DNA from 2 places in the Clostridium felsineum DSM 794 genome. Region 1 is predicted to be linked to the other one. Evidence: a T-box and tRNA genes for the amino acid it is inferred to sense, from the RefSeq annotation. Region 1 holds a T-box; the other holds one or more tRNA genes.

Region 1 (16,170 bases):
TATTTATATTAGTTCTATTTTGAAGTGCAAAAAGTATACGTCTATAGCGTTTAACTGCATCTGTTTCTCCAATGATAGAGTTTTTTATGCCATCTAAATAGGAGGAAGGTTTTTTAAATTGTTCATTTTGTGAAGCAGGTAGTGTTTTCCCCGTAAGTTGGGTATACATGCTTCTAAGTAAGACATTATGCTTTTTTTCATCATCACGTATTCCAGAAATTATACGTTTAGCTTCTGAACTTGGTGCAGTATTTAGCAAATAATTATAAAATAGCTCATCTTCCCGTTCACCGGCAACTGAATCTTGTATCAATCCAAGCGCTGCTTGTAAGTTTTGAGGATAAGAATATATATTAGTAATTTGACTCGGCATGGATTCTGTTCTGTATAAGTCATCATAGCCATAGTTATCGTAGTCATTGTAGTCGTTTATATAATTAAACGGACAATTATAATATTGCATTGTGAACCTCCATGAAATATATACATAAATATTATATTAAAATTTTATGTAAAGTGTTACAAAAATATAGTAAAAGAGAATAAATCAATATTGAAGTTAATAAAATTAAATTATAATGATATATAAATGAATAAAATTAATATTGACATTAATAAAATTAAAGAGTATTATGAATTACAAGATACATAATAGTTATATGAATGAGGTGATAAATTTGTCGTATAAGGTTATTAGTAGGTGTCCTGTATGCGGACAAAAACTTTTTATTACTAAGTTGAAATGCAGTAGATGTGAAACAACTATAGAAAATAATTTTAAAATGTCAAAATTTGAATATTTAACCAATGAACAGCTTATGTTTATAGAAATTTTTCTTAAATGTAGAGGCAGTATAAAGGAGGTTGAAAAGGAATTAAATATATCTTATCCAACAGTTAGAACAAAGCTTGATGAAGTCATAAAGTCACTTGGCTATAGTGTTGAGTCTGAAAATTCTGCAAACGTTGATAAAAAGAAAATTATAGACATGCTAGAAAAGGGAGAGATAACTCCCGATGAAGCAATTAAAATGTTGAATTAAAATGGAGGAATTAAAATGAATGAAGAAGTATCAAGAATATTAAAAATGGTTGAAGAAGGAAAAATAAATGCGGATAAAGCTCAGGAATTAATTGAAGCTATTGGTAAAGAACAAAACAATAACAGTATTAAGGTATTAGAAAATGACAATATAATGGATAAAATGCTTAAGATAAAGGTTAATTCAGCATCCGGCGATAATGTTGATATAAAATTGCCTATAAAACTTATAAAAACACTTCTTAATACTTTAGGAAAATTGCCTATAAAAGATTCAACTCCAGGAATGGAGAATATAGATTTAAATGTAATCTCAGAAGCAATTGATGAAGGACTTGTCGGTAAAATAATTGATGTAAAAAGTGCTAATGGTGATATAGTTGAGGTTGTAATAGAGTAGGAAGTGATCTTTTGAGAGTATATGTTAAAAATAATAACATAAGATTTATAATTCCTGTGCCAAATTTTCTAATAAGATTTTCTATGAATTTTTTAAGTAAGCCATTTATTATTGAAAAGATATCAAAAGAAAATAGAAAGTATGTTGAAATGATTGATTTTAAAGAACTATATAAATGCATTGATTTAATAAAAGAGTATAAAGGATTGAGAATTGTAGAGGTTAAGGACAAAAATGGAAACGAGGTTTCAATAACTTTATAAATGAGATTTATAGCACAAAGAAGCTAACTTTATTGTATTTATAAGCAGTACAATAAGGTTAGCTTTTTTATTTTATAAGTTTTTCAAATATAGATGAATTAAGTTAATTGTTGTGCTTTTTTAAGAGCATCGTTAGATTCCTTTGTTTTTCCCATTTTCTTTAGAATATAGGCTTTATTTGTATAGAAATCTTTTGAAAGAGGATTAAGTTTAATTGCGTTATTAATATTTTTTAAAGCTTCATCTAATTTCCCCATATCTGAAAGTGTGCAGGCTTTATCGTTATAAGCAGACGCATTATAATTGTCATGCTTTATGGAATTATCAAATTCTTTTAAGGCATCATTATCTCTGTTTAGTGATCGAAGAGCAAGACCCTTTGCATCATATGCATTTGAAAATTTTGAATCCAAGGAAATAGCTTTATCAAATACAGTAATAGCTTCTTCATAAGAACCCTTATTACTTAAAGTAATACCCTTATTGTAGTATAATACGGAATTTTTAGGATCCAAGGAAATAGCCTTATCAAATGCTGCTATAGAATCATCATACAAGGAAGCTTTTTTATAAAGTAACCCTTTTTTATTATAAAAATCAATTTTATTTGTACTGAGTTTCAGAGCCTCATCTAGAGAAGTATTAGCATCTGTGAAATTTTTCGTATTAATTAAAGCTGATGCTTTATTTAAATAGGCTTCATAGTATTTTGAATTCATTTTAATAGCTTCTGTTAAAGGCTCAACTGCAAGATCACTTCTACCTATTTGTATTAAATCAAAACCTCTTTCATTTAAGGTTTCGGCAGTTTTGAATTTTAATTCTATACTCTTATCTAAATATTTTAATGCCTCAATATAATTATTTTCCTTTGATAGTGCAAGACCAATATAGGCGTAAGCTTTTCCGAAATTTTTATCAACTTTTATTGCAGTTTCAGAAGCAGCAATAGCTTCATCATATCTACTAAGCGCAATAAAGACATATGCTTTTTGTACCATAGCTTCTTTATTAGTTTTATCAGAATTTATAGCAGAAGAGTAAAAATTAATAGCTTTAGTATACTGCTTATTTTTTAATGCAGTGTTTCCTTTGTCTAAATATCCTTTACTTCTAGAGCATCCAGATAAAACAAAAATTGCAATTAGCATAAGTAATATGCTTTTTATAAAATTCTTTCTCATAAAAAATACCCCCAATGTAAACCTTATAAATCAATTATACCATTTATACAATTGGTTGAGATATATAATTTTTTTAGGTTATTTTCCGAGAAATGTTTATATATGTAAAAATAAAGTATATTTTTTGTTTGGATTTTTTATATGGTATACTAAAATTGAGGTGATAAAAAATGCTTCAATGGAAAGAATTATATAGTGAATGTATAGATTGCCATAAATGTAGACTTGGTGAAAATAGAATTAATATGGTTTTTGGTGAAGGAAATCCTGAAGCAAAATTGATGTTTGTAGGAGAAGCACCAGGAGCAGATGAGGATAGGCTTGGTAGACCATTTGTAGGTAGGGCAGGTAGTCTTCTAACTAAGGGATTAACAGCGCTTAACATATCAAGAGAAAGAGATTATTATATAGCAAATGTATGTAAATGTAGACCTGAAAAAAATAGAACACCTTATGAGGATGAGGCAGAGTTTTGTATGCCATATCTTAGAAATCAATTTGCACTTATAAAACCCAAAATACTTGTATGTTTAGGGGCTACTGCAATGAAATTTATAATGGAGCCAGCCTTAAAAAAAATTTTATCTGAAAATTTTGTAGAAGAAGAAAATAAGGCGTGGAAAGATCACAATATGAGAATTACTAGAGATAGAGGAAAATGGCTTAAAGTAAAAGGAATTTATATGATGGCAACCTTTCATCCTGCAGCTTTATTTAGAGATGAAAATAAGAAAGCATTATTTTGGAAGGATTTAAAACGAGTGAAAGCTAGGCATGAGGAGCTTAGATAATGCTTTCTTATAAAATAAATTGTTATGTTATAGGGAAAAAGTATATAAATTACAGCAAAAAAGAATATGATGGTCGATAATATACTAGGTGCAAAATATTTTGTCCAATTTTAATAAGTAAAGGTAAGGAGGATATTTAAGTAAAAGCATAATTTTGTAATTTGAATTTTTTTCTATGGTATTTTAAGGAGGAGTAAAATTGAGTTGTGAGAATAATATTGTAGTGAAGTCACCGATGGATGGAAAGGTAATTGATATTTCAGAGGTTAGTGATGAGGTATTTGCAAAAAAGCTTGTAGGAGATGGTGTAGCTGTAAAGATTAAAACAGGTGAAATTGTATCACCTGTTAATGGTACAGTTAAACTTATACTACAAAATAAGCATGGTATAGGTATAGAAACTATTGAGGGTGTAGACATATTACTGCATATAAATACAGAAAATTTTCAGGATAATATTAAACACTTTCATCCAGTAGTAAAAGAAGGAGATAGTGTAAAAATTGGTGATGATATACTGAAAATCGATGAAAAAATTTTAGAAAAGGAAGAACTTGTAGCATGTGTTGTAGTTTCAAATATGAGTATGGTTAAGGGCATAGAAAAAAGTATTGATGGAGATGTTTCTAAAGAAGATACTATATTTAAGATAGTAATTTAAGAATATAATTCTGTGCATGTTAACAAGGATTAACATGCACAGGATTATTTTATTTTTTTCATATATTCAATCTTTAACTGTCCTAGTTTAGTAAGACCTTCTTCACGTAGTCTTTTATTTTCTTCCTCTATTTTTTCTGTTTCATTTATTCCATCCATTATTATTTTCCAGGTTTCTTCAAGAGTTTCTATTTTTATTGATGGGGAGCCTGTTATTTTAGCTATATCAACGCTTTGGTTTTTTATGTTGTTTGCATTTTTTATAAGAAGTTCGTTTGTAGCATTGTCTAAAGCTTCCATGGATTTTGCCACTAACTTTTGTCTTTTAAGTGTTACAGCTTGAATTAATCCATTTTTAAATATAGGAATAGTTATAATAAAGGCAGAATGAATTTTACCAATTAGTTTATAGTTACCCTTTTGTATTGTTCTAATTTGTGGTGCAGTTTGAAGTGATACCATTTTTGCCATTTCAAGATCATAACGTCTTTGTTTTAACATTTCAAGGGAGTATTCAACTTCTTGAAGCTTAAGTAAATCTTCATTGGAACCATTTTGTGACTTATTTCTCCAATAGGGAAGATCTTCAGATTCTATTTCCGTTATTGTCAATTCGCAAGCAGCAGAATATTTTTCTAATTCTACATAGTAATTAAAGTTCTCTGCAAACATTTCTTCGAGCATTTTATTTGTTTTTTGGATTTCTGATTTATAAGAACTTATACTGGAATAAATTCTATCAATTTCACTTCCAAAGGTTTGATATTTACTTAAAATTCCTTGAATTGTTTTTTTTCCAGAGTTAAATATTTTAGATAAAAAGCCTTGAGGTTTTTCCTCTAATTCCTCTTTATCAAATTTATTCATAACGGTAGTGAGCTCTTTTAAAAGTGCACTTGAGTTTTCTACACTTTCTAATTTCATAGTTTTTAGAATTTTATCTGAAAACTGGGAAATTTCTTCTGCAGGAGCACTGCCAAAATTCATTATTGAATTCATATCTGAAACATTAAGACTTTTAGAAATTTCAATAACTTCAGGCGAGTTTTTTAATTCCTCATTTATTCTTTTGATTTTGTCTTCAATTTCTTTATCTGTATTTTCAGGAATAGAGTTAATTTCGTTAGAAGTATTTATTACTGATTTATTTTCACCATCAAAATTAAATCTCATGAAAATCCATCTCCTTTTATTAAGATTTTTTAAAATGCATTTTTATTTTTCTTATAAGGCGTACAAAAAAGTTATTTTTCTTGTATTTAAGGTTTTCTTTTATAAACTGAAGTCTATGTAAATCAAAATAAGATTCATTTATAAAATTTTCAATATCATTTGTACCTGCTGGATTAAATATTATAATATCTACTCCCATAGAGTTCATAAACATTAATTGTGCAGCATCACAAAAGGAAAATTCACCACTTTTCCCACTATTATAGAGAACTATTTTAGGAACAGTTAAAGGATAGTCAAAACTTTGAAGTAAATTAAGAAGTCGTTTATCAAGATTAAGCATAATATTTAGCAATGACATTTTCATCATCAATTTTTCTTTAGCGGTTTTATCATTTTTATATGTTATAAGATTGTTAAATTTATCCAATAAGGAAAATTTTATATTTATAGAAAAACATTTTAATTTCCAAAATTCAGGGAGTTCACAAAATTCGATAATTCTTTCAGCTATATTTTCTTGAATACCTGATTTTAAATTACCATATTTCCAATATTCTGAACCTAATAAACGCTGTCTATCTATTTTTCCATCACCATTTAAAAGGGATGAGTAAATTTTTGATATATTTTTATGTGGAAAAACATGAAACATAGGAAACTTTTTGAAAAATAGTACATTTTCCTCTGTTACTAGTGAATTAACTTCGTCACGATATTTTAAAATATCATCATAAACTCCACTTATCTTTGAAAAAATATTTGGAACATGAACCTTATTTCCATCTACTTTCCAACCTGGGCGTATTATGGCTTCTTCCTTACTCCATATATTTATTTCATCATATGTGGTTTTTAGCGTATCTGCACAAACTTCATAATCAGCAAATTGCCAAGGTTCGTAAAAAAAGGAATCTTTATCATGAAATTTTTCTTTAAATTCTTTAGTTGCTCTAAAAGCATCAGTTTCAGTTCTTGATGATGTAGACTCATTTTTTTCGTTATTTAAATCTGACACCGTAAGCTCCCCTCCCAAGTTATAGATAAAATTTGTATTATTAATTATTATATCAAAAAAAATAACTTATAGGCTAATTCGATATATATTTTGTGTTATATCTTAGTGGTATAATATATATAATGCGGAAATAATAAATTTATTATAAGGAGATTATCCTATGACAGTACTTATAACAGGAGCATCTACGGGAATAGGACGTGAACTTACAAAGATATTCGCTAAAAATGGATATGATGTTGTAATTACGGCTAGAAGTAAGAAAAAACTTGATGAATTATCCAAGGATATTGAAAAATTTTCTTCTTCTAAAGTTACAGTAATAGAAAAGGATCTTTCATGTATAAACTCCGGTAAAGAGCTTTTTTGTAAAATTAAAGAAAAAGGCATTATTGTTGATATATTGATAAATAACGCAGGAGTGGGGGATACTGGATTCTTTTTTGAATCAAATATAGATAAAATAATAAACATGCTCGAATTAAATATAAAAAATCTTACTATTTTAACTAGACTGTTTTCTAGTGAAATGGCACACAGGAAAAATGGCGGGATTTTAAATGTAGCATCTACAGGTTCTTATATGCCTGGACCATTCATTGCAGTTTATTATGCTACAAAGGCATATGTTTTGTCATTTAGTGAGGCTATAAGAGAAGAATTAAGAGACTTTAATGTCAAAGTGTCGGTGCTTTGCCCAGGAGCTACTATTACTGAGTTTTCTAAAGGAGCACATAAACTTGATCTTAAAGGGGCTATGACAGCCGAGAAGGTAGCCTATATTGCTTATAATAAGTTTATGAAGGGGAAGGCAGTAATTGTTCCGGGATATTTTAATAGAGTAGGAATATTTTTTTCTAAAATAATGCCAAGAAAGTTAGTTGGAAGTATAATAGGAAAAAGTCAAAAGAAGTTACATGAAGGCTTTATGACTAAAAATAGCCACATAGGATAGAATACTAATAATATAACTTAATTTTTGCTTGACAACTCTTAAGTTATATACTAACATAATAAGCAAAAGCATTGATGGGAAGAGTAGTAAATTAAGGTTTTTAAAGAGAGCTGATTTTGGTGAGATTCAGCATTACTTAGATTTATGAACATGGACCCTGAGCTTAATACTTGAATTATAGTAGGGTATTACGTAGAGCAGACGTTACAGTGCAAGGTGATAAATAACTATAAGTTAGAGTCACTTAGTGAGATTTTCATTGTGAGATGAAAGTGAATTAGAGTGGTAAAGCGAAATCACGCCTCTAAATAAGGGATTAATCCTTTATTTAGAGGCTTTTATTTTTATACAAATTAAAAGAGGAGTGTATTAAATGCCAGAAAAGAAGAAGTTTTATATTACAACACCTATTTATTACCCATCTGCTAAGCTTCATATAGGAAATACATATACAACAGTTGCAGCAGATGCGCTTGTGAGATTTAAAAGGCTTCAAGGTTATGATGCTTTTATGCTTACAGGAACAGATGAACATGGTCAAAAGATTCAAAGAAAAGCAGAGGAGAAAGGAATTACTCCAAAAGCTTATGTTGATGAAATTGTTGCAGGAATAAAAGACTTATGGAAGATGATGAACATAAGTTATGATAAATTTATAAGAACTACAGACGAAGAGCATGTTAAGGCTGTTCAAGAGATAGTAAAAAAATTCTATGATAATGGTGATATATACAAATCAGCTTATGAAGGATGGTATTGTACACCTTGCGAATCTTTTTGGACAGAAACTCAACTTGTTGATGGAAAATGTCCTGATTGTGGAAGACCAGTTGAAAAGACAAAAGAGGAAGCATATTTCTTTAAAATGTCAAAATACGCTGATAGACTTATAAAGTATATAGAAGAACATCCTGATTTTATTCAACCTGAATCTAGAAAAAATGAAATGCTAAATAACTTTTTAAAACCAGGGCTTCAAGATTTATGTATATCAAGATCTTCCTTTGATTGGGGAATTCCAATAACTTTTGATGAAAAACATGTAATATATGTTTGGATAGATGCACTCTCAAACTATATAACAGCTTTGGGATATGGAAGCGATAATGATGAACTTTACAATAAATTTTGGCCAGCTGATTTACATCTTGTAGGAAAAGATATAATTAGATTTCATACAATATATTGGCCAATTATGTTAATGGCTTTAGGTTTACCACTTCCAAAACAAGTTTTTGGTCATGGATGGCTCTTAGTTGATGGAGGTAAGATGTCAAAATCAAAGGGAAACGTTGTAGATCCAGTAGTTTTAATAAATGAATTTGGAACAGATCCTGTTAGATATTACCTTCTTCATGAAATACCATTTGGTTCTGATGGTTTGTTTAATAATGAAATATTTATAAAGAAAATAAATTCCGATCTTGCAAATGATCTCGGAAATCTAGTTTCAAGAACTGTTGCAATGATTGAAAAGTATTTTGATGGTGTAATTCAAGCTCCAAAGGATAAAGAAGAAATTGATAATGAACTTATAGATTTAGCTATAAAGCTTCCAGAAGTATTAGATGCAGACATAAAAGATTTAAAAATACCAGAAGCACTTGATCACATATGGAATGTAATTAAAAGAGCAAATAAATATATAGATGAAACAACTCCATGGATTCTTGCTAAAGATGAAAATAAGAAAGAAAGACTTGGAACTGTTCTATATAATCTAGTTGAAAGTCTAAGATTTGTAGCTACAGCTGTAACTCCTTTCTTACCTGAAACAGGAGAAAAAATAAAGAAACAACTTAATGTAGAATTAGATACATGGGAAAGCCTCTCTGCTTTTGATGGAACTAGAGCAGGAACAAAGGTTCAAAAGGGAGAAGTAATATTCCCTAGGATCGATGTTGAAAAGAAAATAGAAGAGCTTAATAAATTAAAAGAAGAACAACTTAAGGAAAACGTAAAAATGCAGCCCTTGAAACCAGAAATAAGCATTGATGATGTTGACAAATTAGATTTAAGAGTTGTTAAAGTTTTAGAATGTGAGCCAGTAAAAAAATCTAAAAAACTTTTAAAACTTAAGGTGGAATTAGGAGGAGAAGAAAGACAGGTATTGTCTGGAATTTCTCAATTCTATAAACCAGAAGATCTTATAGGAAAGAAAGTTGTTTTTGTAGCAAATTTAAAACCAGCAAAATTGATGGGGCAGCTTTCTGAAGGGATGATACTTGCGGTTTCTACTGATGATGATAGTAAATTATATACATTAGATATACCTGAAGATATTCCTACTGGAAGTACTGTTAGATAAATAAAAAATAATCCTCATATGAGGATTATTTTTTTATAATTTAATTTATGTGAAAGGCTTAATGTTTTACAACATTAACTGCTTGCTCGCCCTTTTGACCTTCAGTTAAATCAAATTCAACTTCTTGACCTTCTTCTAAAGTCTTAAAGCCATTATCTTTGATACCTGAGTAGTGAACGAATACATCGTTACCTTCTTGGGTAGTTATGAAACCATATCCTTTCTGAGAATTAAACCATTTAACTGTTCCTAACATAAAAAAACCTCCGTAAATTGAATATAAGATGAATACTTTACTTCATCCACCTAATAGTATATCACTAAATGCTAGCATTATTCAGCGTTTTTGTGTAAATTATTATGAAATATAATTACATAACGAATTACAGAGAAAAACAAAGGAAGAATGTATTATTATAGATAAATACCAAATTTCACCCATAATTATCTAAAAATGATGATGTTTAGTATAGAATTAAATATTCACATATATAATAACTAGTTATCTATTAAATATAAATATACTTGGTGATATAATAGTAAAGTATTATAATTTGTACAGTTTATAGTATTTCAAAATATTATAAAGTTATGTATATAAGTTGTGAAATTTTTAATATATTCTGACTTTTAGAATATCCTAGAATCGAACCTGTTAAGTAGTGATATTTTAGAAGCTACAATGTAAGAACTTTATTAGAACATAGTTATTTAATATTCATAATTTTTGTGAAAGGAGATTTTTAAATGATATTTGATGCGCATGCACATTATGATGATGAGGAATTTGATAAAGATAGAGATGAGGTCATAAATGAAATTAAAAATAATGGAGTAATAGGAGTACTAAATTGTGGTTCTTCTATGGAAGGAAGTTTAAAGTCTTGTGATTTAGCAGAAAAATATGATTTCTTTTATGCTGCAGTTGGAATACATCCTGAATATGCTGATAAATTTAATGAAGATACTTTAAAAGAAATAGAAGAACTTGCAAAAAAGTCCAAAGTTAAAGCTATAGGTGAAATAGGACTTGACTATTATTATGAGGAAAATCCGCCTAGAGAAGTTCAAAAAGAAGTGTTTATAAAGCAGATGGAATTAGCTAAAAAGCTTAAGCTTCCAGTAATAATTCACGATAGGGATGCTCACAAGGATACTTTAGAAATAATTAAAAAGTTTCCGGAAGTTAAAGGAGAAATTCACTGCTTTTCTGGAAGTGTAGAGTTTGCTAGAGAGTGCTTAAAACTTGGATATTATCTTGGATTTACAGGAGTAGTTACTTTTAAAAATGCAAAGAAGGTTTTAGAAGTAGTTAAGGAAGTTCCACTTGATAAAATGCTTGTAGAAACTGATTGTCCATATATGTCCCCAACCCCAAATAGAGGAAAAAGAAACAGGTCAGATTATATTGAATATATAGTAGAGAAAATAGCAGAGATAAAGAGTGATTTGCCAATAAATGTAAAAGAACAGACTGCTCGCAATGTAAGAAACTTGCTTAATATATAGTTTTGGTGTACAATAAATACATAATTGATTAATAAAGTAAATACCACATGATACTAGTGGTGTTTTTTATTCTTATAAGCGAATGAAAAAGTTATACTTCTAAAGAGTATAACTTTTCATATATTAATAATATAATATCAATCTCATAAATGAAAAATCAGTGAAATTAAACGCTATTATTCTTATTTTTAATATATGCTCAAAGAGCATACTACTGATTTTTGTTTGTATGGGCTTAAAATTTGACATTATTCCAAAATTGTTGTTATAATGTTAAAGACTTTTGCCTTGTGGGGGGAGGTATTATTATGTTAGAAATGCTGAAAAGTAAGTTTGAGTTTAAGTTTAAATTAAACAAAAGCAACTTCAAATCAGATGTTAAAACTTACTTTTCAACTGGTCCTAAGGTATTAGCCAAATTGATGTTGCTTATGTTAGTAATAGCAATAGCAGCTGTTATGGGAATTAGTTCTATGAAGAAAGAAATCACAGTTAATGTGGATGGAAGAACATCAAAAATTGTTACCCATAGGAGTAATGAAAAAAATATTTTGAGTAAAAATAGTATACTGGTAGGACCAAAAGATAAGATTCAACCAGCATTGGACACAAGCTTAAGAAATGGAGACAAAATATATATAAAACGAGCAGTAAACATTGAAGTTGCAGTAGATGGAAGAGTAAGAAGGATTAAATCCTCGGAAAAAACAGTAAGTAAAATGCTTAAAGCGGAGAAGATTGCAATTAGTAAAATAGACAAATTAAATGTTCTAAGAAATTCAGAAATTAAAAGTAATATGAAAATTTCAATAACCAGGGTTAATTCTCAAATTGTTAAGGAAGATCAGCAGGTGGATTTTCCTACTGAGGTTGTCTCAGATGATAATATGGGAAATGATGAAAAACAGGTTATCCAGCAAGGTCAAGCTGGTCAAAAAGAAGTTTTCACAAAAGTAGTTTATGAGGATGGAAAAGCTGTATCAAGAGAAGTAGTAAGAGAGATTGTAAAAAAAGAACCAACAAAGCAGATATTTAAGGTTGGAACACTAGGAGTTTTAAAGCCAGATAGAGGTGGACGCGTGCTTTATAAAAAGTCCATTTCAGCGCTTGCTACTGCATATACTGATGATTTCGGTTTTGGCATAACGGCATCAGGTACGAGAGTTAAAAGAAATTCTGATGGTTATAGCTCTATTGCAGTAGATCCGACAGTTATTCCGCTTGGCACGAAATTGTATGTCCCTGGATATGGTTATGGCATAGCAGAAGACACAGGTGGTGCTATAAAAGGCAATAGATTGGACTTGTTCTTTTCAAGTGAAAAGGAGTGCTATGACTGGGGAGCAAAAAACGTTACAGTATATATAGTTAAGTAGGGAGCTTAGGCTCCTAATTTTTTTTGTATGCCTAAATATATTAATATAGTATAATAATTAAAGTATGAATAAATTATTGAGAATTCAAATAATAATTGGTTTTAAATTAGAAAGGAGAAAGAGAAGAACTTAGAGATATTTTCTAAGGCATTCTTGTACATATATGATTAAAGAAGTTATTGTTGTAGAAGGAAGAGATGATATAACAGCAGTTAAAAGAGCTGTAGAAGCTGAAATAATTGCAGTTGGTGGTTTTGGTATAAATTCTAAAGTTATAAGTAAAATAAAAGAAGCACAAAAACGTAAAGGTGTTATTGTTTTTACGGATCCTGATTTTGCGGGAGAGAAAATTAGGAGCATAATAAGTAAAAGAGTAAAAGGGATAAAGCATGCGCGTATATCTCAAAGTGAAGGTACAAAAGATGGTGATATAGGAGTAGAAAATGCATCACCAGAATCAATAATAAGAGCACTTAAGCATGCTAAATGTGAAATTCAAAAAAAGACTAATGAGTTTACAGTTGAGGATATGATATTTTTTAAACTAGTAGGAGATCCAGATTCTAAAAAGAGAAGAGATTTAGTTGGTAATGAATTAGGAATAGGTTATTCCAATGGAGCACAATTTTTATCTAGGTTAAATAATTTTGGTATATCTAAAGAAGAACTTATAAATGCTGTTAATATTGTTAATAGGAGATATGATAATGAATGAATTTAATACAAAACAAATAGTAAAAAAATATAATTTTAAATTTTCTAAAAGGTTAGGTCAAAACTTTTTAATTGATGATACTGTATTAGAGGATATAGTTGAAGGTGCAGAAATAGATAAAGAAGATTTTATTATTGAAATAGGACCAGGAGTAGGAACTCTTACAAGAAGGCTTTTAGAAGCTGCTAAAAGAGTTTGTGCTATAGAACTTGATGAAAGTTTAATACCGATAATAAACAATGAAATGAAGGAATATGATAACTTTTCATTAATACATAATGATGCTTTAAAGGTTAATTTTAATGAATTAATAGGTGATGAAAAATCCGTTAAATTGGTTGCAAATCTTCCATACTATGTAACTACACCTATAATATCTAATCTTTTAAATAAAGGATATAATTTTAAATCTCTTACAATAATGATTCAAAAAGAAGTTGGAGACAGAATTGCAGCAGAACCTGGTAAAAAGGATTATGGGGCTCTTACGCTTCTTGTTAAATATTATTGTGATGTTAAAGTGATAAGAGTAGTTAAGCCAACATGTTTTATTCCTGAGCCAAAGGTTGATTCTCTTGTTATAAGATTAGATAAACTTGATGAGCCTAGAGTTAAGGTTAAGGACGAAAAAATGTTTTTTAGTGTAATAAGAAGTTCCTTTAATATGAGAAGAAAAACATTATGGAATGCTATGAAAACTTTTAAGCTTTCCAAAGAAAAATTAGAAAAAGTATTTGAAGCGGCTGAAATTGATCCTAAACGACGTGGAGAAACGCTTTCAATAGAGGAATTTGCAAAACTAGCAGATGAAATGTTGAAGTAATTATTCATTTTTTAAATAAAACTCTCATATATTATATTAAATAAATTTTATGGGAGGACACTGACTTGAGCCAGAAAAAGAATTATAGCAGAAGTTTCATAATTCTTCAAGAAAATGAAAAGGGATATGGATTATCTTCTGATAAGCTTCCTACAGGTTATGCTAAAATTGAAATAAAAAATGGTAAGTGTAAGATATCCTTTTATGTTCAAAATTTAAAAAAGGTATCTAAACCATATAACATGCTTTTGGTGTGTAATAAAAAGGACACAAAAAAAATAATCAATCTAGGTAAAATTAACATAGATGAGTATGGAAGGGCTGAAATAAGCAAAGAATTTGAAGAGAGTGATGTTGCTGGTAGTAAAATATCTATAGATAAAGTAATAGGTGCATCTATTTCTCAATTTATAGAAGATAATATTATTGTGGTAATGAGCGGTTTTAATGCTTCAGATGTATCTGATTCCTGGAAGACATATCCTTTAGTGCAAATGAACAATGAAAGTTCTAAAAATAAAAAGGAAGAGAATAAAGAAAAGAATACTAATTCTAATGAAAGAAAATCAATTAATAATCCTCAAGATTTGAAGAGGAATATATTTGATAAATATGAAGAAAAAATAGAAAAAGAAAAAAATGAAAATGAAGAGAAACCTAAAGATAAAGAACAAAAAGTAGATATTAAAAAAAATGCGGATGAGAAGCCTGAGGTTAAAGAAGCTGTAAATATCGAAGAAGAGGTTTCGAAGGAAGAAACAAAAGTTGATGAAAAAAATATAGAAGATCAAAGAAATGAAAATGAAAGCAATGAAAAAAATATAGAAGATCAAAGAAATGAAAATGAAAGCAATGAAAAAAATATAACAGAACAAAAAAATGAAAATAAAAGTAATGAAAAAAATATAGAGGAACAAAGAAATGAAAATGATATTCATGAGAAAAATATAGAAGAAAAGAATGAAGAAAACTTAGAAGAACAAATAAGCGAAAATGAAGGCGATAAAGAGGAATTTGAAGATTTTCCTAGTGGTAAAGTAGGGGAATTCTTTAGAGGACTTACTGATGGGCTTGAGGATTTAGGAGAAGCTTTTTCAGATGTTAAAAATTGTAGATGGTATAAAATTTCCTCAGAATATCAGCAAAATATGTTCGATTATCAAAGCTACAATAGATATACAGTTATATACTATCCAATGCTTATGTATTATCCATACATCCAAAAATATGGACACTATTTAATGGGATACAAATATGACCATAAAGGAGATATGAAGTATATTGTATATGCTGTTCCAGGAACACGTAGAAGAAGAGAGCAACCTTTTGATGGTAAAACAGGCTTTGTTTCATGGATTCCACTTGTAAATGGAGAAGAAGAAGAGGATTCACTGGGATATTGGCTTATGTTTTATGATTTCAAAAACTCAATTATAGCTGTACCTAAAAGATAAAAAATATATAAAAAGCGATATTTTAAATTCGTAGGTGATAATATGAAGTTTATAGTAGTAGATGGTAGGAAACTAGGGGCTATAATAGTAGTAGTTGGGCTCATGCTTGTGTTATTTGGAATAGGGAATAATTTTAATGATAAAATAAGATCTACAGCATATATACAAAGTAATTTAGGACAATTAAAAGAATATAAAGTAAATGAGCTCGGCTTAAGTTATATGCTCCCTGAAAAGTGGGAAACTGAGACAGAAAAATTTAGTGGTGGAGAGATATTGTATCATAATAATTTTACAGATAAAGCATCAGGAATAAATGGTTTTGTAGAGGTATGGAATATTAAACAAGATTTAAAAACATTTCTAAATAACAGTAAGAATGCTAGCATTAAGCAAAATGTAGTTGAGAATTATAAATTACAAAGCGTTACAATGAGTGTAGGGCAGGGATATTTTGTTCAATATATTATAAAAGATAAGTACGAAAAAGGCTATGTTG
Region 2 (16,170 bases), 1.4 Mb from region 1:
AGAATTAATAAAAATATGGTGAGTGGATTGCTTAAAGATTATGGTAAATTTATACTGTTTAAAATGGGAGAGAACCCCATTATTTTATATAATTTAAAGAGTGTAAAAAGAGAATCAATATTAGAAAAATTAGAAGAATTTTTAAAATATATGAAATCTCTAGTTGAAACAAATTAAATTTATGGTAAAATTATAACTATAAGTTATAAAACAATGAAAACTTTAAATGGCTTATAAGCTTATTTGTGAAAATAATAAAAGTTAAACAAATAAGTTTACAATTAAATGTAGGCATATGGGTAATGCATTTAAATTATGGATGAAGGCTTTGGTGTACATGCATAATAAAATACAACCGAGAAACCTATAAAAAACAAATATAAGAAGCGGGGTATAAAAATGAAAAGCGCAAAACAAATGGCTACTGCACTTTTAGTGGGTATGTTTACTTTTTCTGCTGTAGGATGCAGTATGGTAGAAAAAAGACCTGATGTTGTAAATGCAAAGGTAGTTGCAACAATTTATGGAGATCAAAACATAACTAGGGGAGATATCGATAATTTATCAAAGGGTGTTGTGGCACAACTAAAAACTCAGTATGGAGATAGTTACGACAAAAATGAAGAAGCAGTTTCTGCATTAAAGAAGGAAAAGGAACAAATACTTACGAGCCTTATTGATCAAAAAATATTTTTAAAGAAGGCAAAAGACAAAAAAATAACATTGACTAAAGACGAGATGAAAACAAATGTAGATGATGTATATAATCAATATAAACAACAATATAAGACAGAAAGTGAATTTAAGAGTCAATTATCACAATATGGTTATACTGTTGCTCAGTTTAAAGAGCAGTTAAAGAATAGAGCTATTTGCGATAAGTTAATACAACAAGTAGTAAAAGATGCTAAGGTATCTGACGAGGAAGCTCAAAAATATTATGATTCTCATAAGAATTCATATACACAAAGTCCTAATACAATACATTTAGCACACATTTTAGTTAAGACAGAAAGTGAAGCAAAGAAAGCTAAAGCTAGAATTGATAAAGGAGAAGACTTTGGAGCAGTAGCAAAAGCAGTATCAACAGATGGTTCTAAAGATAAAGGTGGAGACTTAGGAGATATACAAGAAAACGACAGTAATTATGATAAGACATTTATGAAAGCAGCTTTGAAATTAAAAGATAATGAAGTTAGTAGTCCTGTACACACTCAATTTGGATGGCATGTAATAAAATGTATAAAGAGAACACAATATCCGCCTAAAGATTTTAATAGTGTTAAAGATGAAATTAAGCAAACGCTTTTAAATACTAAACAAAAAAATTTGTATCAAAAGACATTAAAGAAATGGGAAAGCGAAGCTAATATTCAGAAAAACGAAAAAAACCTTATGTAATGCAAACAAAAAGGTATAAATAAAAAATGAGGAAATTGAATTTTTCACAAGTAAAAATTAAGATGTTTTTACATTGTGAAAGAAGAAATTTCCTCATTTTTTTATTTACTTCTGTGTTCTGCAAAAATAAATGAACATATATGCATAAAATTTCAAAATAAGTTGGATACTATAAGTGTAAAAATATTTTACATAAACTTAGGAGGGAATAATATTATGAAGGCAACAGGTATTGTTAGACGTATAGATGACTTGGGGAGGGTTGTAATACCAAAGGAAATAAGAAGAACCCTTAGAATAAGAGAGGGAGATCCACTAGAAATATTTACGGACAGAGAAGGGGGCGTAATTTTAAAAAAATATTCTCCAATAAATGAATTGAGTGATTTCTCAAAAGAGTATGCAGAATCACTTAATGCATCAATTGGTCATACAGTTATAATATGTGATAGAGATGGAATAATTGCAGTAAGTGGTGGCGCTAAAAAAGAATATATTGATAAACGTATTAGTAATGAAATAGAAGGTGTAATGGATCAAAGAGGCACTTTTAATAAAGCTAAAGAGGGCAAGGGCGTTCCTGTATATGATGGAGAGGATGCAGGTGATAAGTACAAAGCACAAGTTATATGCCCTATACTTGCTGAAGGAGATGCAGTAGGAGCCGTAGTTATTTTTTCAAATGATGAAGGAGTTCAATTTGGAGATCTCGAAACTAAAATGGCAGAAACAGCTGCATCATTCCTTGGAAAACAAATGGAACAATAAAATAAATAAGTAATAATACCTTCGAATTATAAATATTAATATATTTATAGAGAATTTGGAGGTATTATTAATGAAAAAGCAAAATTTAATAAAAGGAACCTTAATATTAGGAATTACAGGTATAGCATCAAAAATATTGGGAATGTTTTTTAGATGGCCACTTATTATGCTTATAGGAGATGAAGGCATAGGATATTATCAAATGTCATATCCCCTATATATGTTTTTTATAGCAACAGCTTCGGGAATACCGGTAGCTATTTCAAAAATGGTTGCCGAGAGAAACGCAGTAAATGACAGAGAAGGAATTCTGTTAGTACTAAAAAAGGCAATTCTGCTTATGGCAATTATGGGTGGTGGCTTTACTGTATTCCTAATTATTTTCTCAAAACAGCTAGTTCACTTTTTTAATTGGAATGAAAAATCTTACTATTCATTAGTTGGCATATCTCTAGCACCAATTATAATCTCCTTGGTGAGCTCATTTAGAGGATTTTTTCAAGGCATGCAGAATATGATACCAACGGCGATATCTCAAATTATTGAACAAGTTGGAAGGGTTTTGGTAGGAGTTGGACTTGCCTATGTACTTTTGCCAAAGGGAATAGAGTATTCTGCAGGGGGAGCAGCTTTTGGAGCAGTTTTTGGAGCAGGTATTGCAGGTGTATATTTATTCATAAAATACATTAGGAGTAAAAGTGAGTTTAAAGTAGTAAAACCGGCGAAAAACTATAAAATACTAAGTGAATTATTATACATAGCAATACCGATATCTTTAGGGTCAACAGTTAGTAGCATAATGAGTCTTATAGATTCTATACTTGTGCCTCAAAATCTTATTAAGGCAGGTTTTACTTATAGTGAAGCAGCTAAATTGTATGGTCAGCTTACAGGAAAAGCGTTTGTACTTATTAATGTACCACTTACTTTATCAATTGCACTTTGCACTTCTTTAATGCCAGTTATATCGGAAGCATTTGTGCTTAAAAGAAAAGATGAATTAAAGAGTAAAATAGAGTCGGCACTGAAAATGTCAATGATAATTGCAATACCATCATTTGTAGGATTATTTTTCATGTCTAATCAGGTTATGACTATTATATTTCCAGGGCATTCAAGTGGTTCGGATATATTAAAATATTTAAGCATCAGCATACCGTTTATTGTACTTTCTCAAGTAACAACATCTGTTCTGCAAGGCGTAAAAAAATATGCAATACCAGTTATAAATTTATTTTTAGCTTGTGTTGTTAAGGTTGTTATTAATAATTATTTAGTTCCTATTGGATTTCTAAATGTATACGGAGCAATTATAGGTACTGTTAGTGGATATATGGTTTCGTGTGTATTAAATATAATTGCAGTTAAAATAGTTTGTAATTTTAAAATAAAATGGTATGATATAATAATGAAACCAGCATATGCATCTGTTTTAATGATTATAGGTGTTATGTTTTTGTATATGAATATTTATACTAAGACAATGAATATGATATTAAGTTTTGGAGTATCTGTTCTATTGGGAATAATAGTGTATTTTATATTTATCTTTTTATTTGGAGTATTTGATTATAGTAGAGTCAAATCTAGGTTTAAGGGTTTCAGATGAAAGGAGAGGAATTTGTATTGATTAAAGTAGTGGGTCTTGGACCAGGTTCTAAAAATGCATTGACACTTGGAACACTTGATGCAATTAAAAATTCTCATAACATTTTTTTTAGAACTAAAAAACATCCAGTTGTTGATTATTTTGATGAAATGGGTATAAAATATATTACCTATGATGATAAATATGACACAGGAGAAAGCTTTGATGAAGTATATAATTTTATAGCACATGATTTGGTGGATAAAGCAAAACAGCTTAATGATATAGTATATGCTGTACCAGGACATCCGCTTGTTGCTGAAAGATCCGTTCAGATATTGATTGAACTCTGCAAAAAAGAAAGTGTAGAAATTGATATAATTCCGGCAGTAAGCTTCATAGATGCATTAATGGAAGGGCTTAAAATTGATCCTATAAAAGGACTTAAAATAGTAGATGCTTTTGATATTAAAAATCAAATTTTGGATAAGAGACTTGGAATTGTTATAACTCAAGTATATAATAGTTTTATAGCATCTGATGTAAAACTGGCACTTTTAGAATATTACAAGGATGATACAGAAATTTATTTTGTAAGAGCAGCGGGAATTGAGGGTCAGGAAAGTATAAGGAAAATTCCACTTTACGAGATGGATAGACAAAGTGATATAGATTATTTAACGTCTATCTATGTTCCGGAAGATATTAATAATAATAAGGATTTTCATGACCTTTTAAGTATAATAGAGATGCTTAGAGGTGAAAAGGGATGCCCTTGGGATAGAGAGCAAACTCATAGCACAATTAAAAGATCTCTTATAGAGGAATGTTATGAAGCTGTTGAAGCAATTGAAAAAAATGATGATGATATGATGGTAGAAGAACTTGGAGATGTACTTTTACAAGTGGTTTTCCACGCCCAAATAGGTAAGGAAGAAGGATACTTTAATATTAATGATATTGTTTCAGGAATTTGTAACAAAATGATAGACAGACATCCGCATGTTTTTAAAAGTGAAGAAATAAAAGATTCTAGTGCAGTTTTAGAAAAATGGGATGAAATAAAAAGAAGAGAACAACACTTAAAATCATATACCGAAGAAATGAAACATATACCAAAAATTTTGCCAGCATTAATAAGAGCTGAAAAAGTTCAAAAAAAGGCTGCAAAGATAGGTTTTGATTTTAAAAATGTTGAAGAGGCATTTGGTAAAGTGTTAGAGGAAATTAGCGAAGTAAAAGATGTATATAAAGGAATAAAAAGGGATAGAATAACAGAAGAAGTTGGAGATTTAATTTTTTCTGTAGTAAATATTGCTAGACTCCTTGACATTGATGGTGAGTTTGCATTAAATTATACTATAGACAAATTCATTAAACGTTTTTATTACATAGAGACTTCGGCTAAGGATAAGAATATTGAAATTGAAAATATGTCTTTTGACGAAATGAACGCTTTATGGGATGAAGCTAAACTAAAATTCAATAAAAATGTCCTTTAAAAGAAGGATTTTTATATTATATGCAGAATATGCTTATATGGTTATAGCATACTCTTAAAATTTAAGGAGGTAACAAAAGTGAATAAGGCTGAATTAATCACTAGTATATCAGAAAAAAGTAAATTAACAAAAAAAGATGCAGAAGTTGCATTAAAGGCATTTATAGAAAGTGTTGAAGAAACTTTAGAGAAACATGAAAAAGTTCAATTAGTAGGTTTCGGTACTTTTGAAACAAGAGAAAGAGCAGAAAGAAAAGGAAGAAATCCTAGATCTAAAGAAGAGATAGTAATACCAGCTTCTACTGTTCCAGTTTTCAAAGCAGGAAAAGAATTTAAGGAAAGAGTTAATAAGTAATTATTTTAAAATTAAAAATCCCGGTGATTCACCGGGATTTTTAAGATTATATTGAAGTTTTGTTATAATTTTAATCGGAGGATTAATATGAGATTGGATAAATACCTAAAGGTTTCGAGAATAATAAAGAGAAGAACTGTTGCTAAAGAGGCTTGTGAAAGTGGAAGAGTATCTATAAATGGTAAAGTTGCAAAGCCAGGTACTAATATCGAAGAAGACGATATCATTGAAATAAAATATGCTAGTAAGGTTTTTAAGGCTAAAATAGTTAATGTTACAAATCATGCACTTAAAGAAGATGCAAAAAAAATGTATGAAGTAATAAGTGGAGAAGAAATTTAAAGTTATAAAATAATTCTATTTCACATATATATTAGAAAGTGGAATAGGAGGTAATTTTATGGAAGTTAAAAAGGAATTAAACGCTCAAAGCGGTAAAAAAAGTTTAATGACTATAGAAAATAGAAAAAGACTTTTACTTACAGGGGTAAGTGAAGTTGTTAATTTTAATGATGAACAAATAGTACTAAATACTAACTTAGGGGCGCTTGTAATAAAAGGCAGAGAGCTTAAAATGAATAAATTAGATGTTCAAAATGGTGATGTAGCTATAACTGGAACTATAAATGCTTGTGTTTACAGTGGTGGTGAGGCTTCGAACAAAAAAGATAGTATAATATCTAGATTGTTTAAATAAGGGATAAGTATGATTTTATCTATTTATGAACAATTAATATTTTTTGTATCTAATTTTATTGCTGGAGTTATAGCAGCTGCACTATTTGATTTATATAGAGTTTTACTTGGGTTTGAACATCCTAATAAAATTATTATGTTTTTAGAAGATATATTATTTCTTATTTTAGATGCTATATTAGTTTTTATATTTTTATTATACACAAATGAAGCATACATAAATGCTTATGTATATATGTTCATAATATTTGGATTATGTTTTTATATTAAATTTATAAGTCCTATGTTTGTAAATGTTGCAAGGAAATTTACTTACTATTTGCTTAAATATGTTAGAATATTATTTAAATTTATTATATATGTCTTCGAGTGTTTGTTTTTAAACAAAAAATAAGCATAAATGTCTTGAACAAAAGACAAAAAGCTTTTAAAATATAGATGTAGGTGTTTTTGATAAAATTTATAACCTTAAAGGGGAATTGAGCGTAAAAATGAAAATGGGTTCGAAAATCAAATATATAGTTTTTTTTATAGTATTGATTAATATGGGCTATATTTTTGTTAAACAGCAAATAACCATAAATAGGATAAATAAAAACATTTCAGAAAGTCAGAAGAACATTGATAGTCTAAAAAAAGAGAATCAAAAATTACAGGATGAAATCAAATTATCTAAGACTGATAGTTATACTGAAAAGCTTGCAAGAGAAAAGTTAGGTCTTATAAAACAAGGCGAAATACCTGTAATAGATAACAAGAAGTAAAATTTAATAATACACAATAAATATCAAGGAGGAGTCTTTTTATATGACCTTAAAGGCAGGAAGTATCTTAACGGGTACTATTGTTAATATTACTAATTTTGGTGCATTTGTGGAGGTTGATGGAAAAACAGGGTTAGTTCATATATCGGAGGTGGCTGATTCATTCGTTAAAGATATACATGATCACCTAAAAGAAAAAGATAAAGTTAAAGTTAAAGTCCTTTCAGTAGATGATAATGGAAAAATAAGTTTATCAATAAAGCAAGCTATAGAGCATAAAAAATCAGCTAAGCCTATTGAAATTGACTGGGAAAAGAAAACCACTCAAAATACTACAGTTAATTTTGAAGATAAACTAACAAGATTTTTAAAAGATAGTGAAGAAAAATTTCAAGATTTAAAGAGACATCAAGATTCAAGAACAAGAGGCTACAAAAAAAATACAAATCATAATTAAAAATGAGTTTAAACACGGAGTTTATTCCGTGTTTTATTTTTCTGTTGAAAAAATTGTAGAGGATAAGTAATAAAAGTTTAATTCTTCGAAAGCTTATAAAATAGGCTTGAAGTCCACTGTATAAAGAACTTATCATTGGATAAAATATAAAGTTAAATAAAAAAATAAAATTTTATTTAATAATTTAAAAAAAATGTTTGACAATAATAATATGATGATATATAATAGATATTGTCGCTGATGAGTGGCATGCCGAAGTGGCGGAACTGGCAGACGCACAGGACTTAAAATCCTGCGATGCTAATCACATCGTACCGGTTCGATTCCGGTCTTCGGCACCAATTAAATATCGCGGGGTGGAGCAGCTGGCAGCTCGTCGGGCTCATAACCCGAAGGTCATAGGTTCAAGTCCTATCCCCGCAACCATTAAAGTATGAAATGCCGAAGTGGCGGAACTGGCAGACGCACAGGACTTAAAATCCTGCGATGCTAATCACATCGTACCGGTTCGATTCCGGTCTTCGGCACCAATTAAATATCGCGGGGTGGAGCAGTTGGTAGCTCGTCGGGCTCATAACCCGAAGGTCATAGGTTCAAGTCCTGTCCCCGCAACCATTTAAATATCAAATGAGGAACTGGCGAATGTATGGAATTTAAAATCTTGCTGTGCTAATCCTATTGTATTGATTTGGTTTACATTTTAGTTACAAATTAAATATCGCGGGGTGGAGCAGCTGGCAGCTCGTCGGGCTCATAACCCGAAGGTCATAGGTTCAAATCCTGTCCCCGCAACCATAATATGGCGGAATAGCTCAGCTGGCTAGAGCATTCGGTTCATACCCGAAGTGTCGTAGGTTCAAGTCCTATTTCCGCTACCAAACAAAAGCTTTCACATTTATTGTGAAAGCTTTTTTATTTACCTAAAAGCATAATAAATTTTATATATTATTGTAGGGATAAATGTCTTAAAAAAAATAAAATAAGAACCCAATAATTGACAAACATTTCTAAATACATTTGTTATAATAGGAGACAAACTGATATGGAAAATATTTACATATTATTGTAAATAGTATGTTTTTATAGATTGGGGATGTTATTATGCTATATAATAGTGAAGTTTTCACATATGAAAGAGCATCTAAATCACAAAAAAGTACCAAAGTAGAAAACATAAAAAAATCTCTTGCAATAAAGCTAATAATTTACTTGATAGCCTCATTTGCTATAAGTAGGGTTATAATGATAAATTCAATGGTTCCATTTGGACTAGCTTTTTTGGGGTGTATTTTGATTGGTAAAAAAGATGATAAGGCTTCCTTTGCGGCATCTATTGGAAGTTTAGTTGGATATATATCGCTCAGTGGTGAAATAAAAGATGCGCCTATGTATGAAGTTGCTATAATCATTATTACATTATTAATGATTGTTATGAAGGAAAAGGAAGATATAAAAAAATCAATAGCAATATTGATACTGTTATTTTTTGAATTTATTATGTTTAAAATGTTTGTTCAAAACATATCTATACAATCAGCTGTTATTTTTACTTGTGTGGAAATAGCATCAATATCTTCAGTATATTATATTCTTAGATATGCTATTATATGTGTTGATAATATGAAAACTAAGCACCTTTTTACTAATGAAGAAATAATAAGTATGTCTATAGTAATTGCTTTAATTATTTCTGGAACAAGGAACCTTAATATTTTCAATGTATCTATTACGAATGTATTAGCTATGATATTTGTTGTTATGATTTCTTATATAGAAGGTAGTTCTATAGGAGCAGCTGGTGGAATAGCTATGGGAACTATAATAGGCATGAGCAGCAGTAATTTAATGATTTATATAGGTATATTTGGTGTTATTGGATTCATAGTAGGGGTTTTTAAAGATTTCGGAAAATGGATTTGTGCAGGAGTATATCTTGCTATATTTTTGATAATAATTATTTATTGTAAGAATCATGTTGATTTTAATATCATTGAAGCAGGTATAACCTGTTTTGTTTTTGCAGCTTTACCAAATAAGTTATATAAAAAAATGGAAGGTGAATTTAATTGGGATAGGAAGCAAAGTTATATTACCAATGGATATATTGAAAAAATGAAGTGTATTTTTATAAGAGAACTTAAAAACTTTTCGGGTGTTTTATTTACAATGTCAGGTACTTTAAATAATCTTGCTGATAATGATAGGCTTCTAATGAAAAATAAAAGTTGCAGATTAGTTGAAAATTTAGCCGATAGAGTATGCAGCAAGTGCAATATGAACTCTATATGCTGGAAGAGGGAGATATATTACACATATGCTGCTTTTGAGGAACTTATACAGAATTTTCAGGAAGGTATAAATAAAGTGCCTGATGAGATAGAAAGAAAGTGCGTTAAAAGAAAAGAACTTATAAAACATACAGATGCCATAATAAATGACTACGTAATGAACGAAATGTGGAGGATGCAGGTATGCAGCGGAAGAGAATTTATGGCTTCTCAAGTAAAGAATATAGGAACATCGGTAGAAGGTATAATAAGTGAATTTAGTAACGAATTGAAGTTTAACTTGGAAGTAGAAGAAAAAATAATAAGATTACTTAATAAAGTCGGTATACCATACAAGGATATAATGTGTGTAAATGATAAAAAAAACAGAAATATAGTAAAGTTTACGATGGAAGCTTGTGGAGGAAGGCAAATATGTGTTAAGCATATACTTCCTATAGTGAATGAAGCTGTAGGAACACTTATGTGTGTTGGTGATGATGGATGTAGTATTTCACCAGATACTAATTTGTGTACAGTGACCTTTGAAGAAACACCTAAATATTATATATCTTCAAATGTAGTAAGAAAGAGTAAAGAGGGCGAAGATATAAATGGGGATAGCTATAGTTTTGGAAAGGGCAAGGATGGGAATTACAATATAATAATAAGTGATGGTATGGGACATGGAGCACAAGCAGAAAGAGAAAGTAAAGCTGTTATAGATTTGATTGAAAAATTTAATGATTCGAATTTAAATAGAACGATGGCTATAAACACGGTTAATTCTATAATGACACTTAAATTTGAAGAGGATGAGAAATTTTCTACAGTTGATTTCTGCAGCATTGATTTGTATTCTGGTGAGGCGGAATTTATAAAGGTCGGAGGAGTTACAAGCTTTATAAAAAAGAAAGATAAAGTAGAAATTGTAGATTCAAAAACCCTTCCTATTGGAGTACTTGATAAGGTTGATATGGAGATTAATAATAAGAAGGTACAAAATGGCGATATGATAGTAATGATAAGTGATGGGATAGTTAATTATGATAATGAAAATGCAGGAAAAGTGAATTGGGTAGTAGATTTTCTTAAAAAGAATAACAGTAGTAAACCAAAAGAATTAGGGGAAGCTATACTGAAAAAGGCCATAGAACTTTCAGGTGGTAAGGCTAAGGATGATATAACCATAATAGTATCTAAAGTATATAGTTTATATTAATTTTCAAATTAAGGTAAAGTATTTATAAAAATATGATATAATTATAAAGCGTAAATATATTATGGGAGTGTTTTTTTTGATAAATGGAGTCATCAATACCATAGAAAAGAACTCAATGATTAAAGAAAATGACAGAATTGTAGTAGCTGTTTCAGGTGGACCGGATTCAATTTGTTTGTTACATTTGCTATTTAAGCTTAAGGATAAATTCAGTCTATCTATTTGTGTTGCCCATGTAAATCATTGTATTCGTGGAGAAGCTGCAGATAAAGATGAAGAGTATGTTAAAAAGTTTTGCAAAAAGTTGAACATACAATTTTATGTGAAAAAAGTAGATGTAAATAAGATTGCAAAAGAAAAAAAACTATCTTCGGAAATGGCAGGAAGAGAAATTAGATATGAATTTTTTGAAGAAGTTAAAAGGAAATTTGGTGCAAATAAAATAGCTATTGCACATAATGCAAACGATCAGGCTGAAACTATAATGATGAGAATAATAAGGGGAACAGGGACAGAAGGAATTAAAGGAATTAGACCAGTTAGAGACGGATATTATATAAGACCTCTTATTGAAACAAAGAGATTGGATATAGAAAAGTACTGTGAAGATGAAAAGTTAATGCCTAGAATTGATGCTACTAACTTAGAGAGGGATTACAATAGAAATAAAATAAGGCTGGATTTAATACCATATATAATAGATAATTTTAATGAAGATATAGTAGGTTCATTAAATAGACTGGCAGAACTTGTAACTATAGATAATGATTATTTAGAAAAAGTTGCAAAATCAGAGTATAAGTTGTATTGTAATGAATGTGAGAAACAGGTTATAATAAGTAAGAAAGCATTTTTTAGTGATGCAGCAATATTATCTAGAGTAATAAGAAAAGCTATTCTTTATTTAGTTAGTAGTAAATACAATTTTGAAAAGAAGCATATTGATAGTATTATAAAATGTCAAAAAAGTGCCACTGGCAAGCAAATAAATTTGCCAAGTAGCATGATAGTTTATAATAATTATGGTGATATTTATCTTAAACTAAAAAAGGAAGAAAAATGTATAAGTAATAAGGAATATATTCTTAATATAAATGAAACTAATGCTATACATGAAGAAAAACTAATAATAGGGATAAAATTAATACATAATTCAAATGATATAAATTTAAAGCAAAGTGACAACATAAAATATTTTGATGCAGATAAAGCAGGAAAAAATATAACTGTTAGATATAGAGTTGATGGCGATAAATTTATGCCTTTGGGAATGAAAAATAATAAAAAACTAAAGGATATATTTATAAATTTAAAAATACCTAGAGAAGAAAGAAAAAAAATTCCTCTTATATGTTTTGGTGGTGAAATAGCGTGGATAACAAAGTTTAAAATAAGTGAAAAATTTAAAATAGATAATAACACTAAAAAAATATTAGAAATAAAAATTGAAAGAGAGGAATAATAATGAGAGAAGACATTAAAGAAATATTGCTTGATGAAGAAAAAATAAACGATAAGGTGAAGGAACTTGGAAAGAAGATAAGTGAGGATTACAAAGGAAAGGATCTTATACTTATTGGTATTTTAAAGGGTTCTGTTGTTTTTATGGGCAATCTTGTAAAATATATTGATATTCCTTGTGCTATGGATTTTATGTCAGTTTCAAGCTATGGTAATGCTACTTCCACATCAGGAATAGTAAAGGTTCTTAAAGATTTAGATTCAGATGTTGAAGGAAAAGATATTTTAATAGTTGAAGATATAATAGATTCTGGAGTAACTCTTAAATATCTTATGGGACACATGAAAGGTAAAAAGCCAAATAGCATAGAAATTATAACGCTTCTTAATAAACCAGAAAGAAGAAGAGTTGAAATAGATGTTAAATATACAGGCTTCATAGTTCCAGATTATTTCTTAGTTGGTTATGGTCTTGATTATGCAGAGAAATACAGAAATCTTCCGTATATTGGAATACTAAAAGATGAGATATATGAATAATTAATAGAATATTATGTTGTAAACAGTTTTTTGTTGTGATACAATCTTTAAATAACACAAGTATATACATAGAGAGGGGGGCCTAGATTGAAAAAAATTTCTAGTGCTACGGTCTGGATTGTAGTGTTCGTAGTAGTAGTTTTCACTATTTTAATGTTAGTTCAAGGTGGTAAAGCTACTAATACTGTAAGCTTTGATCAATTTCAAAAGCAGTATGTTCAAAATAATGTAAAAAGTTTTGAAATGAAAGACGATAAAATGACAGTTGATGGTAAGTATAAAGATGGTTCATCTTTTGAAACCATTGTACCTTTAGAGAGACTTAATCAATTTCTTGCGGATCACCCTAGTAATGGTGATATAGGTGAATCTTATGCAGCACCAGCTAATATACCAGTTTGGATAAGTTGGATGCCAACTATAATAATGATTTTAGCTATGGTTGTGATATTAGTATTGTTCATGCAACAAACACAAGGTGGTGCAGGAAAAGGCGTTATGGGCTTTGGAAAAAGCAGAGCAAAGATGTCTTCACCTGATGATTTGAAGCAAAAAGTTACGTTTAATGACGTTGCTGGAGCTGATGAAGAAAAAGGTGAATTAGAAGAAATTGTTGACTTCTTAAAGCAACCTAAAAGATATATTGAAATGGGAGCTAGAATACCAAAGGGAGTTCTTCTCGTTGGACCTCCAGGAACAGGTAAGACTCTTTTGGCTAAAGCTGTTTCAGGTGAAGCGGGTGTTCCATTTTTTAGTATATCAGGTTCTGATTTTGTTGAAATGTTTGTTGGTGTAGGAGCATCTAGGGTAAGAGACTTGTTTGAGCAAGCTAAAAAGAATTCCCCATGTATAATCTTCATAGATGAAATAGATGCTGTTGGAAGACAAAGAGGAGCAGGATTAGGTGGAGGACATGATGAAAGAGAACAAACTCTTAATCAACTCCTTGTTGAAATGGATGGTTTTGGTGTAAATGAGGGTATAATAATACTCGCAGCTACAAATAGACCAGACATATTAGATCATGCGCTTTTAAGACCAGGTAGATTTGATAGACAAATTTTAGTTGGTGCTCCAGATGTTAAGGGAAGAGAAGAAATTCTTAAAGTTCATTCTAAAAATAAACATTTGGATGATTCTATACATCTTGATGTTTTAGCAAAGAGAACGCCTGGTTTTACTGGTGCTGATCTTGAGAATTTAATGAATGAAGCTGCTCTTTTAGCTGTAAGAAACCAAAAGAGTATGATAGGAATGGAAGAACTTGAAGAAGCAACTACAAGAGTTATTGCAGGACCAGAAAAGAAGAGTAGAGTAATAAGTGAAGAAGATAGAAAAATCACAGCTTATCATGAAGCCGGTCATGCGGTATTAATGGAACTTTTACCTAATTCTGATCCAGTTCATCAAATTAGTATAGTTCCTAGAGGTATGGCAGGCGGATATACAATGCATCTACCTGAAAAAGATAGTTCATATATGTCTAAGAATAAGCTTAAGGATGAAATGGTTGGACTTCTTGGAGGAAGAATAGCTGAAAAATTGGTTATTGGAGATATTAGTACAGGTGCTAAAAACGATATAGATAGAGCTACCAGCATAGCTAGAAAAATGGTTATGGAATATGGAATGAGTGATAAGATAGGAACTATAACGTTTGGAAAAGAACAAGATGAAGTGTTCTTGGGAAGGGATCTTGGAACTAGTAGAAACTTCAGTGAAGAAATTGCAGCTAAAATTGATAGTGAAGTTAAAGGCTTAATTGATGAAGCTTATGTAAAAGCGGAAAACATGCTAACAGATAATATGTCAAAACTTCACGCTGTAGCTCAAGCTTTACTTGAAAAAGAGAAATTAGAGGCAGATGAATTTAAAGAAGTATTTCAAAATGCTTAATATGTTAAAATAGCGATAATTAATAAAGATAGGTAACAGGATTATTTATATAAGTAAACTTGTTACCTATTCTATTAACTTGTCGCTATTTTTTTGACTATATTATGGTATAATAGTAAAGGCTAATGATAGGGAGTTAGTTAATAGAACTTATTTATTCCCTATTGTATTTATATTAATTTTATTACATATAAAAAGGGGTGCATTTAATTCATGAAAACTGATATTGAAATAGCTCAAGAAGCTAAAATGGAGCGTATATCTAAAATAGCAGAAGGAATTGGTTTAGGGGAAGATGATATTGATTTATATGGAAAGTATAAATGCAAAATATCTTTGGATGTTCTGAAAAAAAACCAAGATAAAAAAGATGGGAAATTAGTATTAGTAACAGCTATAAATCCAACGCCTGCAGGTGAAGGTAAATCAACAGTTACGGTGGGGCTTGGGGAAGCCCTATGCAAGATGGATAAAAATACAGTAATAGCCCTTAGAGAGCCTTCTCTTGGACCTGTTTTTGGAATCAAGGGAGGAGCTGCAGGAGGCGGTTATGCACAAGTAGTTCCAATGGAAGATATAAATTTGCATTTTACAGGAGATATGCATGCAATAACTTCGGCTAATAATTTACTATGTGCAGCTATAGACAATCATATTCATCAAGGAAATAATCTTAGAATAGATCAAAGAAGAATAGTATTCAAAAGAGTTATGGATATGAATGATAGAGCTCTTAGAAATATAGTAGTTGGACTTGGCGGAAAAGTAAATGGATTTCCAAGGGAAGATGGATTTATGATAACAGTTGCATCTGAAATAATGGCTATACTTTGCCTTGCAAATAGTCTTATGGATTTAAAAGAAAGAATGGGGAAAATTTTAGTTGCATATGATTTGGATGGTAATCCTGTATATTGTAAAGATCTGAACGTTCAAGGTGCGATGGCTATGCTTATGAAGGATGCAATGAAACCTAATTTAGTTCAAACACTTGAAAATACACCAGCAATAATTCATGGTGGACCGTTTGCCAATATAGCACATGGTTGTAATAGTATTTTAGCTACAAAGATGGCATTAAAGCTTGGCGATTATGTAATTACAGAGGCAGGTTTTGGAGCAGACCTTGGAGCTGAGAAATTTTTAGACATAAAATGCAGATATGGTGGTTTGAATCCAGATTGTGTAGTGCTAGTTGCAACAATAAGAGCACTTAAACATCACGGTGGTGCAGCTAAAGAAGATTTGAATAAA

The links. The T-box of region 1 lies ahead of metG (methionine--tRNA ligase). A T-box ahead of a tRNA ligase gene usually reads a tRNA of that ligase, here a tRNA-Met.
Region 2: it encodes a tRNA-Met, which carries the amino acid that the T-box ahead of metG (methionine--tRNA ligase) is inferred to sense. The anticodon was not compared.

The regions. Positions count from the first base shown of each region.
Region 1 covers NZ_CP096980.1:4,191,793-4,207,962, reverse strand. The annotation lists gene CLFE_RS19620 (ferritin-like domain-containing protein) at 1-463, opposite strand, end outside; gene CLFE_RS19615 (DUF2089 domain-containing protein) at 678-1,043, shown strand; gene CLFE_RS19610 (SHOCT-like domain-containing protein) at 1,059-1,442, shown strand; gene CLFE_RS19605 (hypothetical protein) at 1,454-1,705, shown strand; gene CLFE_RS19600 (tetratricopeptide repeat protein) at 1,804-2,889, opposite strand; gene CLFE_RS19595 (uracil-DNA glycosylase) at 3,060-3,680, shown strand; gene CLFE_RS19590 (PTS sugar transporter subunit IIA) at 3,880-4,341, shown strand; gene CLFE_RS19585 (toxic anion resistance protein) at 4,386-5,513, opposite strand; gene CLFE_RS19580 (YceG family protein) at 5,533-6,531, opposite strand; gene CLFE_RS19575 (SDR family NAD(P)-dependent oxidoreductase) at 6,692-7,486, shown strand; T-box leader at 7,549-7,795, shown strand; gene metG (methionine--tRNA ligase) at 7,860-9,794, shown strand; gene CLFE_RS19565 (cold-shock protein) at 9,853-10,050, opposite strand; gene CLFE_RS19560 (TatD family hydrolase) at 10,542-11,303, shown strand; gene CLFE_RS19555 (resuscitation-promoting factor) at 11,612-12,679, shown strand; gene rnmV (ribonuclease M5) at 12,843-13,394, shown strand; gene rsmA (16S rRNA (adenine(1518)-N(6)/adenine(1519)-N(6))-dimethyltransferase RsmA) at 13,387-14,217, shown strand; gene CLFE_RS19540 (hypothetical protein) at 14,283-15,671, shown strand; gene CLFE_RS19535 (hypothetical protein) at 15,714-16,170, shown strand, end outside.
Region 2 covers NZ_CP096980.1:732,217-748,386, forward strand. The annotation lists gene mfd (transcription-repair coupling factor) at 1-177, shown strand, start outside; gene CLFE_RS03395 (peptidylprolyl isomerase) at 400-1,401, shown strand; gene spoVT (stage V sporulation protein T) at 1,618-2,169, shown strand; gene CLFE_RS03405 (putative polysaccharide biosynthesis protein) at 2,240-3,778, shown strand; gene yabN (bifunctional methyltransferase/pyrophosphohydrolase YabN) at 3,796-5,259, shown strand; gene CLFE_RS03415 (HU family DNA-binding protein) at 5,338-5,613, shown strand; gene CLFE_RS03420 (RNA-binding S4 domain-containing protein) at 5,701-5,955, shown strand; gene yabP (sporulation protein YabP) at 6,014-6,310, shown strand; gene yabQ (spore cortex biosynthesis protein YabQ) at 6,320-6,703, shown strand; gene CLFE_RS03435 (FtsB family cell division protein) at 6,801-7,073, shown strand; gene CLFE_RS03440 (S1 domain-containing RNA-binding protein) at 7,117-7,530, shown strand; tRNA gene CLFE_RS03445 (tRNA-Leu) at 7,782-7,871, shown strand; tRNA gene CLFE_RS03450 (tRNA-Met) at 7,881-7,956, shown strand; tRNA gene CLFE_RS03455 (tRNA-Leu) at 7,971-8,060, shown strand; tRNA gene CLFE_RS03460 (tRNA-Met) at 8,070-8,145, shown strand; tRNA gene CLFE_RS03465 (tRNA-Met) at 8,250-8,325, shown strand; tRNA gene CLFE_RS03470 (tRNA-Met) at 8,332-8,408, shown strand; gene spoIIE (stage II sporulation protein E) at 8,632-11,019, shown strand; gene tilS (tRNA lysidine(34) synthetase TilS) at 11,096-12,481, shown strand; gene hpt (hypoxanthine phosphoribosyltransferase) at 12,484-13,020, shown strand; gene ftsH (ATP-dependent zinc metalloprotease FtsH) at 13,108-14,916, shown strand; gene CLFE_RS03495 (formate--tetrahydrofolate ligase) at 15,130-16,170, shown strand, end outside.